One region of the Lysinibacillus sp. fls2-241-R2A-57 genome, then DNA from elsewhere that is predicted to be linked to it. Evidence: predicted binding sites of a transcription regulator. Region 1 holds the regulator's gene; the other holds the start of a gene.
What was found. Region 1 encodes Rex, which represses fermentation and respiration genes when NADH is low (regulators of the CRP and FNR family bind a similar motif). Its sites were predicted from a motif close to TTGTGAAATATTTCACAA; they were not measured.
Positions count from the first base shown of each region.

Region 1 (3,218 bases):
AATTAAGAAATTTGCCTTTTGCATCATCAGCTTAGCTAATGCAAGTCTTGCCTTTTCACCACCAGATAAAGATGATACGATTTTATCCACATCTTCTCCACTGAATAAGAAACGGCCTAGCACTGTGCGAATATCTTTTTCATTCATTAAAGGCCATTCGTCCCATAGCTCTTTTAGTACACTTTTGTTGCTCGATAGTTTTGCCTGCTCTTGATCATAATAACCAACTTGAACATTTGTACCATAGCGAATCTCTCCAGAGAGTGGTAGTAAATCTTTGACGATGGTTTTTAATAAAGTTGATTTACCAACACCATTTGGTCCAACTAGTGCAATGCGGTCCTCTCGGAAAGTACGTAATGTAATGCCGCTTGATATTTTCTTATCTCCATAACCTATAGCTAAGTCATCAATAGATAATACATCGTTACCACTTTGGCGTTCAATTGTAAAACCGAAGCTTGCGGACTTTTCATCGCCATCAGGTGATTCCATCCACTCTGTTCGTTCAAGCATTTTACGACGACTTTGTGCCATTTTAGTAGTAGAAGCACGAGCAATATTTTTTTGGATAAATTCCTCGAGCTTGGCTTTCTCATCTTGCTGGCGTTCAAATAACTTCAAATCACGCTCATAATTTTTCGCTTTTTCATCTAAATAGGCACTATAATTTCCTGTATATTTTGTGACGCGATGACGTGAAACTTCGTAGACAATGGAAACAACTTGGTCTAAGAAGTATCGGTCGTGGGAAACAATTAAAATAGCCCCTTCATATCCTTTTAAATATGATTCTAACCAGGAAAGGGTTTCAATATCTAAATGGTTAGTAGGCTCATCGAGTATTAATAGGTCAGGTTTACTTAAAAGAAGCTTAGCAAGTGCTAACCGAGTTCGTTGTCCACCTGATAGTGAGCTAATTGGCTTTTGGTAATCATCAGGATAAAACTGCATGCCATGAAGCACGGAGCGTGTATCAGATTCGTATTGATAGCCACCCGCATCCTTGAAATTATGCTGTAAATGATCGTATTCAGACATTATTTTTGCATATAAAGTCGGATTTTCATAAACAGTAGGGTCGGCCATTTGTTGTTCTAATGATCGGAGTGCTTGTTCTTGTGCAATAAGCGGCTCAAAAATTGTCATCATTTCATCCCAAATCGACAATGTTGAATTTAATCCAGCATGCTGTTCTAAATATCCAATTTGTACACCTTTAGGGATTATAATATCACCAGAGTCATATGACATTTGACCAGCAATTATTTTAAGTAAAGTGGACTTGCCAGCACCGTTACGTCCTACTAATGCAACGCGATCACGATGTTGAACCTCTAATTTTACGCCACTTAAAATTTCATCTACAAGGAAGGATTTATATAGTTGATTGACCTGTAAAACAATCATTCTGGACACCTCAATTCTTCCTTAGTGTAATGGATGAGAGATTCGCTTGCAATGTCGGTGCTTTACTTATTCCAAGCTGTCATGTAAGATTGAAACGATTTCCCTTTAGTTAGTGGCGTAAAAAGCGCCATTAACTAAAGGGAAATACTCTAGTGGATATTAAAAGTTTTTGTATATAGTTAATGATACATGTATTAAAATTAGTAGCTAAGTACATTCAAACTGAGACATTTGAGGAGGAGAAAGTTTGAAACAAGATTTAAAAATTCCACAAGCCACTACAAAAAGACTTCCTCTTTACTATCGATTTATCCAAAACTTTGCACAAGAAGGCATGGAACGCATTTCGTCGAAGGAACTGAGTGAAGCGATGAAAATTGATTCTGCAACTATTCGTCGTGACTTTTCTTATTTTGGAGCTCTTGGGAAAAAGGGTTATGGCTATGATGTGCAGCATCTATTAAAATTTTTTAGTCAAACGCTCGATCAGCACGAAACGACAAAAGTAGCGTTAATTGGTGTAGGGAATTTAGGTAGTGCTTTATTAAAATATAATTTCCAAAAAAATCATAATACTCATATCGTTGTGGCTTTTGATCCAAAGGCTCCAAAGGACGGGAAGATGATAAGCAATATTCCTGTTTTCCATCCTGATTTATTGGAAGAAAAGTATGCAGAATATGGAGCGGAGCTTGCGATTTTAACAGTTTCACCACGCTCTGCACAGAAAATGGCTGATAGATTAGCGGCAATGAACGCAAAGGGCATTTTAAACTTTACGCCAGAGCGGTTAACGGTTCCAGATAGAATGCAGCTCTTAACAATTGATTTATCGGTAGAATTGCAGGCGCTCATTTATTTAATTCGCAATCAGGAAGAGTGATAATTGTACATAATTTAACTTCTTTCAGCGGTAAACATCTGTTGGCCTAAAGCCTCCGGAGGATCGTATAGTTCACAATTTCTGTTAAATGTAAGTATGGAATAAAACGAGAGAGTGACTAAAAACTTTCACATATAATTAGTTAGCAAAATGACGAAATATGGGTTAAAATGATGGATATAAAGAGGAGGTGGCTGTAATGGGTAGTATTGGTCCTATGAGCCTCATTATTATCGGAATTGTCGCGTTATTAATTTTTGGTCCTAAGAAGTTACCAGAGCTGGGTAAAGCATTCGGTTCAACATTACGAGAATTTAAAAATGCTACTAAAGGTTTAGCCGACGAAGATGATGATGACAAGAAAAAGAAAGAACTAGATAAGTAAGTTAGGATGTTTGAGGAATGAATCCAAAAGATCTAACTGTCATTGAGCATATAGAAGAATTAAGAAAACGGCTTTTCATTGTTGCCGTTTTCTTTGTTCTAGCTATGGTTGGCGGCTTTTTTGTTGCAAAGCCGCTTGTTAAATACCTTCAATCTACTGGAGCTAATTATAATATAGAGCTTCATGCGTTTGATGTAGTAACACCACTTGCAATTTATTTCCAAGTTGTTTTTTTAATTGCATTTATCCTTTCATCGCCAGTGTTAATGTATCAATTGTGGGCGTTTATAAGCCCAGGACTACGGGAAGTAGAACGAAAAGCAACCTTAAGCTATATACCGTATTCATTTTTATTGTTTATCGCAGGGCTATCTTTTTCATACTATTTATTATTCCCTTATGTCATAAAGTTCATGATGAATTTATCGGTCGAGTTGGAAATTCAGCAAACAATTGGAATACATGAATATTTTTCATTTTTATTTAAACTTACAATACCTTTTGGTTTCCTTTTCCAATTGCCAGTTGTCATTTTATTCT
Region 1 is NZ_JARVRU010000142.1:22,502-25,719, reverse strand. Features, by position in the region: gene QRN68_RS19880 (ABC transporter ATP-binding protein) at 1-1,410, opposite strand, end outside; gene QRN68_RS19875 (redox-sensing transcriptional repressor Rex) at 1,658-2,293, shown strand; gene QRN68_RS19870 (twin-arginine translocase TatA/TatE family subunit) at 2,493-2,678, shown strand; gene tatC (twin-arginine translocase subunit TatC) at 2,696-3,218, shown strand, end outside.

Region 2 (3,218 bases), on a different contig from region 1:
TTTTTCCCAACGAGTAGACTGTAGGCATTGAAGAAGCCTGCACCAAAGTCAATCGAAGCTACAATGACATAGCCAAATAGGAAAATCCACAATACTGAAATACCTAGAATCTCTAGTGTCATAAGATGTCACCGCCTTTTTCAGAATGACGATCTTCTATTTCTCGCTCAATTGGATTCTTTTTGAACATACGAACTAAAACGACAATACTTCCTATTGCCAATACAGCATACACACCAGCAAATAACAGCAGCATTAAATCCACATGGTCACTCGTTGTGGCCCCTTCTGGTGTTCGCATTAAACCATATAAGATCCAAGGCTGTCTTCCAACCTCAGCAAGCCACCAACCTGCTTCAATCGCAATAATTGAAAGTGGTCCACCTGCAACAACAATCCATCTAAACCAACGTGAATGGATAAATAGCCAACCACGTGCTTTTCCGACTACGTAAAGCAGTGAAACTAATACCATAAACATGCCAATAAACACCATGAGATCAAAGAGGTAATGAATATAAAGTGGTGGTCGATCTTCTTCAGGATATTGATCTAAGCCAATTACCTCTGCGTTTGGGTTATTATGCGCTAAAATACTTAGAGCATAAGGTATTTTAATGGCATATTTTACTTCCTCACCATCTAATACACCAAATAGTATAAGCGAAGCTTTATCGTCTGTTTCAAAATGCCACTCAGCTGCAGCTAGTTTTTCTGGCTGATATTCTGCTAAGTATTTTCCTGAAAAATCTCCAATAATCGCTGCTGCAATGGAGAAAATCAGGCCAATCTTCATAAGTAAATATAATGATTTTTTATGGTACACATGCTTAGAGCCTCTAAGCATACGGTATCCTGCAATTGCCGCTAACACAAATGCAGCTGTCATATAAGCTGTAACGAGAACATGCGCTACCTTTGTCGGCATTGCTGGATTAAACATTGCTAAGAAAGGCTGAATATTTACAAGCTGTCCGTCCACAATGTCAAACCCTTGAGGTGCATTCATAAACGCATTAACAATTGTTATAAATACGGCTGACATTGAAGCACCGACAGCAACAGGAATTAATAGCAACATATGCTTTTTCTGACTATCGAAGCGATCCCAAGTGTATAAGTAGATCCCTAAGAAGATGGCTTCAAAGAAAAATGCAAACGTTTCCATAAAGAGCGGTAATGCAATTGTTTGCCCGGCGAGCTGCATAAAATTCGGCCATAGTAAAGACAACTGTAAGCCAATTGCCGTCCCGGTTACAACTCCGACTGCAACTGTAATAACAAAACCTCGTGCCCAACGTCTTGCCATTAAAATATAGTGCTCATCATTCTTTTTATACCCAGTCCACTGAGCAATCATAATCATTAATGGGACACCAACACCGATCGTCGCATAAATAATATGGAACGATAAAGTCAGCTCCGTTAATGCTCTACTCCAAAAGACTGCTGATTCATTCACCATTTCATTGCCCCCCTAACTTCCAAATATTTTTCCAAGCATGGAAAGTAGCATAATAATTCCAACGCCAAAGCTTAGCCATATGAGCTTTCTTTCCTGCGACTTATACAAAGCCAACACTTCCTTTCCTTTCCCTTATTCTTATTTTCCACTATTGCAACGAAAAAAACCTTTATAATGGACCGAAATTCCGGCCTATTATAAAGGTTTCAAATTTTGTTCAAGTAATATACGCACTTTTGCCAAACATTTTTCTTAATTCATTCACAATCCCAATTATTAGGGATGATTTTTAGTTTTCTGAACTATTCGAACGTTCGGATATCTTATTGGTGCTTCACGTGTATTAAGCGAATCAGGCATTAGTTACCTGAATTTAATTGAGCTAGTCCTCTCAACTGAATGAAACAGAGCTCCGCTTTTAATGTCCGTTATATACGGTCACTCTCCCGAATATCTTCTAGTGGAACAAAGATTTCAATATGGCGCTTTAGGTTTTCAAATGTTGCAGGTGCGTCTCCACCATATTCACCATCTAAGTTTAAATGTATTTCGTCTTCAGTAGATACTTTTACAACACTTGCCTTTTTATAAATAACACGATCATCATTCAAATGCTCGCCTCTTAATGCCATTGCAGCAAGCTGAATAAATTCAGGCAAGCTTACTTTTTTCAATACGATTAAAGTAAAGTAGCCATCATTAATACTTGCGTCTGGTGCAAGCTTTTCAAAGCCACCCACAGAATTTGTTAAGCCACATAAAAACATCATGGCATCCCCATCAAACACTTCACCATCATATTCGATACGCATGTGGGAAGCTTTGATCGATGGAATCATTTCTACTGCTTTTAAGTAATAAGCTAACTGTCCTAGCATTGTTTTCATTTTACTTGGTACTTCATAAGTTAACTCTGTAATGCGTCCACCGGCTGCAATATTGATGAAATAGCGTTCTCCATTTAATAAACCCACATCCACTGGCAACGTCTCACCTTTTATTATAATCTCAACGGCATCTGCAATATTACGAGGGATTTGCACTGCACGGGCGAAATCATTCGTTGTGCCCATCGGAATTAGACCAACTTTCGGACGATTTTCAAAAGGACTCACACCTGAAACAACTTCATTTAAAGTGCCATCTCCACCAACTGCAATGATTATATCAAAGCCACGTTCTACTGCATCTTTTGCCGCAACGGTTGCATCGCCTTCGCAAGTTGTTGCGTGACAAGATGTCTCATAGCCTGCTACCTCTAGTTTTTCCAATACTTCTGGTAGATGCTTTTTAAACACTTCACGTCCAGATGTAGGATTATAAATGATTCTTGCTCGTTTCATAACATACCTTCTTCGCTTCATAAGATTCTATTTCTTTCAACGTATTATACGTTTAATTGTTGCATTGAACTTTTAATAGGTTCATCACCAAAACGTGTGGTTGATTTCCGTTCCAGCTGGGCGCTTTCCTGGGGGCGTCCGATGAGCCGCTTCACTCGCGATGCTCGCTCCAGGGTCTCATCTGTGACGCTAATCCCCAAGGAGTCGCCCAGCCTCCACTCCAATCAACTCATATACATAGCATACGTTTTAACTAATGTTATCCACAACTTTTGGTGATGAGCCTTTTAATAGTCAATAAAGGCAAACATATCCTATTCTCTGATGTGCTGCCGTGTGATCTACCATTATTTCAACGCAGCTGTTACTTGCTTTTTAAAATCCTCATAAACAAATGTCCAATATGATTT
Region 2 is NZ_JARVRU010000055.1:6,289-9,506, forward strand. Features, by position in the region: gene QRN68_RS11595 (cytochrome d ubiquinol oxidase subunit II) at 1-122, opposite strand, end outside; gene QRN68_RS11600 (cytochrome ubiquinol oxidase subunit I) at 119-1,465, opposite strand; gene QRN68_RS11605 (diacylglycerol kinase) at 1,894-2,808, opposite strand; gene QRN68_RS11610 (hypothetical protein) at 2,853-3,008, opposite strand; gene QRN68_RS11615 (thioredoxin family protein) at 3,156-3,218, opposite strand, start outside.
Region 2: a site for Rex is predicted at 1,715-1,732, ahead of QRN68_RS11600 (cytochrome ubiquinol oxidase subunit I). Genes of this name have one in related genera too.